2 regions of the Lysinibacillus sp. A4 genome follow, and region 1 is predicted to be linked to the other one. Evidence: a T-box and tRNA genes for the amino acid it is inferred to sense, from the RefSeq annotation. Region 1 holds a T-box; the other holds one or more tRNA genes.
The links. A T-box is a leader RNA that pairs with one kind of tRNA and senses whether it is charged. The one in region 1 lies ahead of trpS (tryptophan--tRNA ligase), so its partner is inferred to be a tRNA-Trp.
Positions count from the first base shown of each region.

Region 2: it has a tRNA-Trp gene. The T-box ahead of trpS (tryptophan--tRNA ligase) is inferred to sense a tRNA for this amino acid. The anticodon was not compared.

Region 1 covers NZ_JANWTB010000011.1:99,114-104,887, reverse strand. The annotation lists gene mecA (adaptor protein MecA) at 1-598, opposite strand, end outside; gene spxA (transcriptional regulator SpxA) at 1,032-1,427, opposite strand; T-box leader at 1,919-2,140, shown strand; gene trpS (tryptophan--tRNA ligase) at 2,256-3,245, shown strand; gene NY607_RS19580 (YuzI family membrane protein) at 3,248-3,469, opposite strand; gene fabF (beta-ketoacyl-ACP synthase II) at 3,576-4,817, opposite strand; gene NY607_RS19570 (beta-ketoacyl-ACP synthase III) at 4,848-5,774, opposite strand, start outside.
Region 2 covers NZ_JANWTB010000009.1:262-6,035, reverse strand. The annotation lists gene NY607_RS17430 (hypothetical protein) at 1-197, opposite strand, end outside; gene NY607_RS17425 (hypothetical protein) at 592-831, opposite strand; gene NY607_RS17420 (asparagine synthase-related protein) at 907-2,634, opposite strand; gene NY607_RS17415 (lasso peptide biosynthesis B2 protein) at 2,631-3,053, opposite strand; gene NY607_RS17410 (PqqD family protein) at 3,046-3,306, opposite strand; tRNA gene NY607_RS17405 (tRNA-Leu) at 4,199-4,279, opposite strand; tRNA gene NY607_RS17400 (tRNA-Cys) at 4,327-4,400, opposite strand; tRNA gene NY607_RS17395 (tRNA-Gly) at 4,409-4,483, opposite strand; tRNA gene NY607_RS17390 (tRNA-Gln) at 4,489-4,563, opposite strand; tRNA gene NY607_RS17385 (tRNA-His) at 4,568-4,643, opposite strand; tRNA gene NY607_RS17380 (tRNA-His) at 4,679-4,754, opposite strand; tRNA gene NY607_RS17375 (tRNA-Trp) at 4,767-4,840, opposite strand; tRNA gene NY607_RS17370 (tRNA-Tyr) at 4,854-4,937, opposite strand; tRNA gene NY607_RS17365 (tRNA-Thr) at 4,947-5,022, opposite strand; tRNA gene NY607_RS17360 (tRNA-Phe) at 5,035-5,107, opposite strand; tRNA gene NY607_RS17355 (tRNA-Asp) at 5,123-5,198, opposite strand; tRNA gene NY607_RS17350 (tRNA-Met) at 5,202-5,276, opposite strand; tRNA gene NY607_RS17345 (tRNA-Val) at 5,303-5,378, opposite strand; tRNA gene NY607_RS17340 (tRNA-Glu) at 5,394-5,468, opposite strand; tRNA gene NY607_RS17335 (tRNA-Ser) at 5,493-5,584, opposite strand; tRNA gene NY607_RS17330 (tRNA-Asn) at 5,590-5,666, opposite strand; rRNA gene rrf (5S ribosomal RNA) at 5,683-5,774, opposite strand, start outside.

The sequences.
Region 1 (5,774 bases):
GATGAATTGTAAAATTGGATGGTGTTAAAAATTCCTTGATAACTGCATTTCTATCATGACGATTTAAATCCTCATCTGCGTTTCCGAAATCAACAACTAGATAGTACCAATTTTCATATTTGAATAATGAGGAATCCACTAATTCGTCTGTCATTCGTTTTGCGACAGGGATTAACTCATCAATATCTTTAAATTTATAAACATAAATGTCTGTATCCATAAATAATTCTGACTCATCCATGTCACCAAATTGAGTTAGTTGGCTAAGAAGATCCTCTCCAACTTCATCGAATGGTGCAAACATATCTTTGTGTTCATCAAAATTCGAATGACCATCTAATGTTTCACCGTCTTTTAAAATATGTGCACGTGTGACAATGATTTCTAAGCCTACTTCAGATGCATTGATATGAATCCAAATCGGACCCTCTACATCAAAATAATCCTCCGTGTTTACTTCATCAATCATATCCCAAAAAAGTTGTTCACCCTTTGCTCGATTGTACCAAATTTCTTCACGACTATAGCCGCGATCCTCTATATCATTGTACGTAATAAAGAGCTTGAGTGTATTTTCATTTACACGTTCGATGTCCACTAGACCTCATCTCCCTTCACTGTCATATGTCGAAAAACAGTTTGTTTCATTAGTATGCTTTTATTCTTTGTTTTTAACCTTCATACTGCATTTGTTTTTCAACCTTTGACCACACTACAGTAAAACCATCGAGTAACTGTCAACATGAATTTTTGTGTTCACAGTTGTCTCTAACTCTATTGTATGCTGTTCTGTCATAAAATGAAAAGGATATACACCGTTTCACAGAAGATATTTGAATTATTGAAATTGTAGTAAACTATTTAACTTAAATCAAGTTTAACATACTTTTACGGAAATATATGACTTTTCCCTATTAATTATTATACTTCATATAGAAGGTTTTACAGAAGTAAAACATAAAAAAAAGATGTCACAACATGTATTCCACATCTGTAACATCTATTACATATATTATTCAGAATAGAAAGGTTTAATTCACCATTCGTTGCGCTTCTTGTAATTGATATGCTCGAACTTTTCGAGGTAAGAAACGACGAATTTCATCTTCATTGTAGCCAACCTGCAGACGTTTTTCATCTAAAATGATTGGTCTACGTAGTAAGCCAGGATATTCCTGAATTAACTCATATAAACGTTGTAATGGTAAGCTTTCAACGTCCACATTTAATTTTTGGAATATTTTGGAACGAGTGGAAATAATTTCATCAGTTCCGTCTTCTGTCATACGTAAAATTTTTTTTATTTCACTTATGCTAAGCGGTTCAGAAAATATATTACGTTCTGTATATGGAATTTCGTGCTCCTCTAACCAAGCTTTCGCTTTACGACAAGAGGTACAACTTGGTGATGTAAATAGGGTTACGATCATTCTGACACATCCTTTCATTTCAAAATTATTATCTATAAACCAGAACCAATGTGTTAAATTAGAATTAATGTAATGTAAAATACACAGTACCATTATACAGTACTCCGCTGTATTTGAATATAGTTCCAATAAAAAAAATCTGAAACTATCCATAAAAATTCTGTCTATTTATACAGCTTTCAAATATGGTGTATTTTCTTCAAACTTATGTGCTACTACTACCATTCCCATTTTTAAAGCATTTTAAACATCTAAACAGATAGCTCAGTTGTTCTCATTTAAGAAAAATAATCGAGAAAATTGTCAATCCCACGTGTACATCTAAACAATTTTTTAATAAAAAATTATAAATTTATAACAAAATTACATAACAAAAAAAGCATATAATTTTTTCTAGAAAAAAAACACCGTCAAAAGTCTGACTTTACACAAAGGAATCTTTATAATATAATTCTTTGCAATCAAATCAATTTGAACAATTTAAATTGAGAAAAACGCTGACGAAGAGTAGTACATATGCTAATTCACGTATAGAGAGTCTGTGGTTGCTGTAAACAGATCGTGGATGCATGTGGAATGGACTTCCGAGTTAGCTTTGTGAACGCTACTTGAAGCTATTAGCAAAGCTCGTCCCTTCACGTTACGAAGCTGAGTGGCCTTTTTAGGCAAGCTGGGTGGTACCGCGGATTCAAACATCATTCGTCCCTTCATTAGAAAAAATCTAATGAGGACGCATGATGTTTTTTTGTCTTCATCACCAAGTGGAAAGGTGAAAACAACGCTGTGACACAAGTTACAGCAATTGAATTCGAGGAGGAATTTTTAATGACAACTATTTTTTCTGGCGTACAGCCTACAGGTATCGTAACATTAGGGAACTATTTAGGAGCATTCAAGCAGTTCCCGGCACTACAAGATGAAGGAAACGCTATTTATTGTATCGTTGATCAACATGCCATCACTGTTGCACAAGATCCGAAAGAATTACGAGAAAGTATTCGTAAGCTTGCTGCTACCTATATTGCTACTGGCATTGACCCTAAAAAATCGACATTATTTATCCAATCAGAGGTGCCAGCGCATGCTCAGGCAGGATGGATGTTACAATGTGTTGCGTCTATCGGTGAGCTAGAACGTATGACACAATTCAAAGATAAATCACATGGTAAGGAAAGCGTATCTGCTGCTCTGTTAACATATCCACCGCTAATGGCTGCAGACATTCTACTTTATAACACAAATATTGTCCCTGTCGGCGATGATCAAAAGCAGCATATTGAGCTAACTCGTGACCTTGCAGAACGCTTTAACAAACGCTTTGGCGATGTTTTAACAATTCCAGAAATTCAATTACCTAAAGCAGGCGCACGCATTAAATCCTTACAAGAGCCAACAAAGAAAATGAGTAAATCAGATCCAAATACGAAAGCGACAATCCGTTTATTAGATACTGCGAAAGATATTGAGAAAAAAATTAAATCAGCTGTAACTGACTCTGATGGCATCGTTGCATTTGATGTGGAAAATAAACCAGGTGTTTCAAATTTATTGACAATCGAATCAGCTATTTCAGGGGTAGCCGTTGAAGATTTAGTCAAAAAATATGAGGGAATTGGTTATGGTGGATTCAAGCAGGGTGTAGCAACAGCAGTAATTGAACACCTAACACCTATTCAAGAGAAATTCTATCATCTAGTAGAATCATCAGAATTAGATGTCATTCTAGATGAAGGTGCTGAAAAGGCGAATGCGATTGCTAGTGCTACATTAAAACGTATGGAAGATGCTATGGGTCTTGGTCGCGCACGTCGCTAAACTTACGGCTTGTCTGAGGATCGATCAAAGCCCAAATCAAGCACAACTGCGCAGATGATGATACAGGCTCCTACCGCCATATAAAATTCTGTTGTTTGAAAAATAAATTTGAAAACAACCTTCCATGAATAACCTAGTGTGCGGTAATTTAAATACAATATGAGATTCCCTACAGAGAGGATCATTAAGCCATAACTTACTAAAAATAAAAAGAGACGAAACATAGTAATGGCATCCTTTCTATTTCTTCTTACTTATCATTTATTCACAAAACTATAAAAAAAGACGTCAGCCATTTAAATTTGGCTGACGTTTTTTTATGTTTATCTATTATGCTTCATATTTTTTGAATAGAAGACTTGCATTATGACCACCAAAACCAAGAGAATTACTCATTGCATATTGAATATTTGCTTCTCTTGCTTCGTTTGGAACATAGTCTAAATCACATTCAGGATCAGGATCTTTTAAATTGATTGTAGGTGGTAAAATCCCTTCTTTAAGGGCTAATGCTGTGAAAATAGCTTCCACACCACCCGCTGCTCCTAATAAGTGACCCGTCATAGATTTAGTTGAGCTCATCGCAAGGTTATACGCATGATCACCAAAAGCAGTTTTCACAGCTTGTGTTTCGAATAAATCGTTATATGGCGTACTTGTACCATGGGCATTGATATAGTCAACTTGTGAAGGCTCTACGCCACCATCTGTTAACGCTTGCGTCATCGCACGTGCTGCACCTTCACCCTCTGGAGCTGGAGCCGTAATGTGATGCGCATCCCCAGTTGCACCATAACCTAAAACTTCCGCATAGATTTTGGCACCACGAGCTTTTGCATGTTCATATTCTTCTAAAATGACGATACCCGCTCCTTCTCCGATAATAAAGCCATCTCGGTTTTTATCGAATGGGCGACATGCTGCTTGTGGATCTTGATTTAATGATAATGCTGTATTGGCACAAAAACCTGCAACCGCCATTGTTACGATTGGTGATTCAGCACCACCAGAAATCATAACATCAGCATCTCCACGCTCAATTACTTTAAAGGCATCACCAATAGAGTTTGTGCCTGAAGCACATGCCGTTACAGAACAAGAATTAATCCCCTTTGCACCAAAGTGAATAGAGACTTGGCCTGATGCCATATCAGGAATCATCATTGGGATAAAGAAAGGACTAACACGTCTTGCGCCACGCTCTTGGAATGTTAAAAATTGTTGTTCATATGTTTCCATTCCACCGATACCAGAACCAATCCATACACCTGCACGTGGAGCTAGCTCTTCATCAATTGTTAGCTGTGCATCTTCCATTGCCATAATAGAAGCCGCTAATGCGTATTGTGTGAAACGATCCATTTTACGTGCTTCCTTACGATCAATGTATTTTTCAATATCAAAGTCCTTTACTTCTGCGGCGATTTTTGCGGCAAAAAGATCTTTATTTAAACGTGTCAGCTCACCAATGCCAGATTTACCAGCTTTAATGTTTGCCCATGTTTCTTCGATGCTATTTCCTAGTGGTGTAACTGCGCCAATTCCTGTAATTACTACTCGTCTTTTACTCATTGTCTTACTCCCCTCAAGCATTTTTCCTACTTATTTTCCCCATCTCATGGCTACGGCACCCCATGTTAAGCCGCCACCAAAACCTACAAGGACTAATAAATCATCCTCTTTAATCTTACCTGCTTCGAGCTCATCTACCAAGGAAATACCAATAGATGCTGCTGAAGTATTTCCATATTTATGAATCGTTTTTGACATTTTTTCTGGTGGTAGCTCTAACCGCTCACGTGCAGATTCCATAATACGTATATTTGCCTGATGTGGCACTAGGAAATCAACGTCTTCTTTTGTTAAACCAGCTTTCTCTAATACATTAACAGCCGATTCACCCATTTGTCGAACAGCAAATTTAAACACTTCACGACCATTCATCGCAATTGTATCTTGCTTCGTTAAATAAAGATTCTTTCCGCCTGTACCATCTGCACCAAGTTCGAAGGATAGAATACCTCTACCTTCAGAGACTTGCCCAATGATAGCTGCACTGGCACCATCGCCAAATAATACAGCTGTATTGCGATCTTCCCAATCAACGACTTTCGACAGCTTTTCAACACCTACTACTAAGACATATTTATAAGCATTTGCCTCAACAAAGTGCTTTGCTGTCACTAAACTATATATAAATCCTGCACATGCTGCTGCTTGATCCATTGCTGCAGCATTAACTGCTCCGATTTGTTCCTGAATCATACAAGCTACACTTGGAAAAGTTTGATCCTGCGTGACAGTTGCTACAAGAATTAAACCAATTTCCTCAGGCGTAATCCCCGCATTTGCAATAGCTTCTTTTGCAGCAGCTACTGCCAAATCTGAAGTTTCCTGATCATCTGCCGCAAAATGACGTTCTTCAATGCCTGTTCGAGTACGAATCCATTCATCAGAAGTATCCATGATTTTTTCCAAATCAAAATTTGTAACGACCTTCTCAGGAACATATTTGCCTATTCCTATAAT
Region 2 (5,774 bases), on a different contig from region 1:
TTTTCACCCATATATAGTAATACTGGAATTTCTTCAATTTGCAATTGATTTAATTTCATCAAATGTTCGACTTTTATCTCGTTATCGTTTTCAAATAACACTTTTATCAAAATAACTTCTCTCTTTTTTGAAATTCTACGATAAAAAGCATTCAAAACATATAAGTTATCAAAAATGTTATTTTCATCCGAAATCAAATATGTTCTTCCCTTTTCCAGGAAATCTATTTGCTCAATCTGTATAAATCTCCGCTGAAAATCAATGCAGTTTCTTAATTTTGTCAAATTGTAAAAAAAGAAAACCAAAAATACAATCCCGAAAATTAGTGTCATACTTTATTTATCAGTTAGAAAAATATGAAAACGTTCATTTCACATTTTGTAGGAGTATTGTGCTATTACTATAGGGCAAATTTAGTTTTTGTATTTATTTTCTGCTATAGAACCATAACGATTCATCGTAGACTCTTCACCAAAACCTGTTCTTGACTATACATTCCTGTTACAACTTTTATGTAATAAAAAAGTAGAACATTAATTACAGTTAACATCGAAATAAATAAAATAGTTTTGGTATTAACCTATTTATAAGTTAGCAGTCATCTTTTTCTGCAGAACAACTAACCGTTTCAGTCTTACAAACGTAACATATATTTACAACTCCAGGACCATAACATGGTTCGGTTCTATATTTACGTCTTCTATAACTACCTTTTACAGCACCTGTTTCATCAAAAAATGGCAATTCTTTACCCCAGCCACATTGACCTTTAATGATTTCCGAACTATTTCCACTATCTAAAAGCATTGGTTTGCTATATGTCATTAACATAATTATTTCCTCCTGCAACCCTTAGAAATAGCACAATACACCTACACTAACAGCCTCCTTATTAATATTGATTCATTACACTTCTTGCATAATCCATACTTCAATGGAGAACAGTAATAAAAAAGCCTCATCTATCAACAAACCATTTCTCCACTTATATAAATTTTCTTCCCAAAACTCTTCGGAACAAAGACCTAACTTTGAGACAACTAAAGGTGACTTTACATTAGAATAAATTGAATTCCAATTTTTCCTTATACTCTTTAATGTATGAGCAATGTGTGATGTTTTATTTATACGCAGTCGAATACTGTCAGGTAACTTATTTTTCTGAGAGTCTCTTAAAATTTTTTTCGTGTAGAAGGGATCAAAGAGAATATGACTAGGGATTTTAATCATAAAAGAAATTAACTCCCTATCTAAAAAAGGATGTTTTATATCCGCACCATAAAAGCCACCTATCGCCCTATCCATATAATGATTGGCTTTTGCATTTAACATTTGATGCAATAAATTTCTAGCATGATTCCGTTTATTTTTAGTTGTTCTACTAAAAGGATGTGGTTGAATGATGTACTCACGTAATCCTTTAAAAGCAGACATATTTGTATACATACAATATTTAGTTAAATCGCCGAACATATCCTTTATTTTTCCTTCTCTAACGTAATCTCTTAATAAATACGGCGGATTCGTTAAAAGTTGGTCACCACCATAACCTGTTAGGATACTATATGTATTATTGTTCACACTTGACTCTATTAAGGGAGAAATAAATTCACATGTAGGAGCAGTAGCATACGGTTCGTCAAAACGTAATATATTATTCCGAAGATCTTCATACATCAATACTGAATCATAATTTAGAAAAGTACCTTTAGAATTATATTGTTCTAATAATTCCGTTATATATGCACTTTCATCGCATTCCTTTAATTCATCAAAAACAACGCTTACCGAATTAATTTCTCCGTATCTATGCCCCAATCGTTTTGACACATTAAAAATAGTAGTTGAGTCTAAGCCACCGCTTAATAACACCGTATTTCGCTCGCTTTTCCGTACTCTCCTCAAAACTGCTTTGTTCAAAATACTTTCGAATTCTTCAATTAACGCTTCCCGATTTATAGTTGTCTCCTTCATCATCCATTTATCAGAAAATAATTCATCATAATTCACATAGTTTATTAGGTTAATTTCCTTATTTTCATAAACAAACATATTCCCACTCGGTAAACGCAAGATCTCTTTATATGGCGTTAAATAGGAATCAACAATTCCTTTTGCATTTAGATATTCTTGAAAGTAAACACCGTTCAACTCAGGTGTATTTAGATAACTTTTCAATAGAAAGATATCGCTCGCAACTACTAATTTTGTATCGGTTTTTAAATAAAAGAGCCTTTTTACCCCCAAGGTATCTCTACAGGCCATTAATGTTAAATTCTTTTTATCAAATAGAACAAATGAAAACTCGCCATCTAAACGCTTCACAAAATCCAAACCAAATGTGTTATAAAGGGAAATTAAATTAGTGAGTAATTCTTGCTCAGTCCAATCAACATTTTCATATACACCATGATTCAAAATATTGTATATCACAATGTCTCCCACTATTAACACATCATTATTTTCAAAAAACACATATGGGGTCGTATTTTGAGCATATGCTGCTTTCAAAACAAAGTTCTGTGAGGATGTGTTGAAATAATTTACTTTTGATTTACTGTTGATCTTAAGATGTCCATTTTTATCCACTTCTCCCTCCGAATTATCCATAAATTCAAACACATACCAATTCACCTAAGTTCAACTCCCTTCATATACGAGTTTGAATCTATAATCACTTTCAACGAATCAAGATTTTCCATTTCTTCAAATAGATTGTGGCCCTGATATTGAATCCAGGCATGTGCCTCTAAGGGAAATTTTTTTATCCCTATTACCATGTTTACTGGTATACCATACTTAGATTGAAGTATCTTATAACCAATTAACGTTTTGTGTATACAATCTGCTTTCCTAGGATACCAACAGCAAACTTGGTCTAAAAGAATAAACCACTCCAAAATCTCTTCAGAATTCTCCTCAGTAAAAATCTCTTTAGAACCCTCTATAGTATATTTTTTTATATAGCGTCTAAAGACTTCATCAAAACCTTTTCTCCGTATTTGGAAATCTAAAAATATTAATTCTTTGTATAAATATAAAATATTATACAAATTTAATTAAACCTCCTTTTGACAACGAATTTAAAAATCCATCTAAATCCTTTTGAATAATTAAAATATCTTCATTTGTCCTTTTAGCTATTAATTTGGAAATATCAGAGACTATTGGTGTTTTATCAAACTCTTCCCAAATAAATGAACTAAATTTATCTAGTGCGTAAATTTGATTCGTATAAATATTAATAATTAGATATTCATCCTCTTCTTTATAGGAAAGAAGATACTTTGATTTTTTTACACGCATCCCTTTTACCACTTCCTCCTCTTTTACATTGTGAACAATCCTTTAATACTGTTCCTGTATTACTACTATACACAGTCATAAGCTCTAACAGTCTCTTTACTCTTATCATCTTCTTTCTTCCACATAACCGTATTTTTTCTACTTACTCCATTACGTTTATGATTATATAAATGTAGTGGAGTAAAATGACAACTCTTGTGCTATCGATTACATCCACATCAAGTCCATCACTCAACACATATATAAAAACTGCACCTTCTAGTTGATTGTTAACTTTCAATCAACTAGAAGATGCAACTCGTAGGGTTTTATTGGTCCATGAAAGATCTTAAAAATAGAAATCTAAAAATCAATGTATAAAAGAAAATATTCTCTCTCCACCAAAGTTCAAAAAATTATTGATGTTGAAACAGATGTCTTTGTCTTTTACCTAAAATCTATAGGATAAACCTATTCTTTTCAGGCGTCTAAAATGGCACAACCTTTATAGAAAAATATTGTAAAGATATTTATTACCCTCTAAAGCCCTGTAAAATTTGTAAAACAAATTTACCTGTTTTACATAAACATAACTGCTTAGTCTATCATAGCGAACGTTCTGACACACAATGTTTTATCACATAAAAAAACAAGAATGCTAATATAAACATTCTTGTTTTAATTATGTTTCTAATGATTCCTTTGGAGATTCAAACCCATGAGTAACTTCTATGTTAAAACTCATACTATTCTCTTCCAATGAATTTTCTATACTTTTTTTATTCTCGTTGACCTTTTCTTCAAAAAGAATCCTTCTCTTTCTAAACCTGTTGCAATTCCCCTAATATAAAAAGCTCATAAACCCTGTTATATCAAGATTTATGAGCTTTCTTAATTTTTATTAATTTGATGATACCGGTGGTCGGGGTCGAACCGACACTCCAAAGGAACACGATTTTGAGTCGTGCGCGTCTGCCAATTCCGCCACACCGGCATAATGGAGATAAAAAAAATCGGATAAACCGATTAACAGTTAAAATATGGAGGCGGCAACCGGATTTGAACCGGTGATAAGGGTGTTGCAGACCCGTGCCTTACCACTTGGCTATGCCGCCGTCATACATGGAGCGGAAGACGAGGTTCGAACTCGCGACCCCCACCTTGGCAAGGTGGTGTTCTACCACTGAACTACTTCCGCAAAAATGGCTGGGGTACTAGGATTCGAACCTAGGCATGACGGAATCAAAATCCGTTGCCTTACCGCTTGGCTATACCCCAACAATGGGGCGACTGATGGGAATCGAACCCACGAATGCCGGAACCACAATCCGGTGCGTTAACCACTTCGCCACAATCGCCATTGTATTATGATGTTTATTAATTTTATATGAGATGGGGCGACTGATGGGAATCGAACCCACGAATGCCGGAACCACAATCCGGTGCGTTAACCACTTCGCCACAATCGCCATAAAATTAATTGGCAGGGGCAGTAGGAATCGAACCCACACCAAAGGTTTTGGAGACCTCTATTCTACCGTTGAACTATGCCCCTAAAATAATAAAACTGGTGGAGGGGGACGGATTCGAACCGCCGAACCCTAAGGAGCGGATTTACAGTCCGCCGCGTTTAGCCACTTCGCTACCCCTCCGGGAATATCTGGTGCCGGCTATAGGAATCGAACCCACGACCTACTGATTACAAGTCAGTTGCTCTACCTGCTGAGCTAAACCGGCAAAAAAATAAGATGGGTCAGGACGGAATCGAACCGCCGACACTTAGAGCTTCAATCTAATGCTCTACCAACTGAGCTACTGACCCATATTTTAAAATAAATGGCGGTCCCGACCGGGATCGAACCGGCGATCTCCTGCGTGACAGGCAGGCATGTTAACCGCTACACCACGGGACCATTTGGTTGCGGGGGCTGGATTTGAACCAACGACCTTCGGGTTATGAGCCCGACGAGCTACCACTGCTCCACCCCGCGATAATACTATAATATTGTTAAAATAATGGTGGAGGATGACGGGCTCGAACCGCCGACCCTCTGCTTGTAAGGCAGATGCTCTCCCAGCTGAGCTAATCCTCCATCTGGGTATTGAATTGGTGACCCCTACGGGATTCGAACCCGTGTTACCGCCGTGAAAGGGCGGTGTCTTAACCACTTGACCAAGGGGCCATCGTTTGGAACACATCAAAGTGCTGGCGGAGAGTAAGGGATTTGAACCCTTGAGACAGTGTTAACCGCCTACACGATTTCCAATCGTGCTCCTTCGGCCACTCGGACAACTCTCCAAGAATGGCTCCGAAGGCAGGACTCGAACCTGCGACAACCTGATTAACAGTCAGGTGCTACTACCAACTGAGCTACTTCGGAATAATTTTAGTATATAGCCTAGCGACGTCCTACTCTCACAGGGGGAAGCCCCCAACTACCATCGGCGCTAAAGAGCTTAACTTCCGTGTTCGGTATGGGAACGGGTGT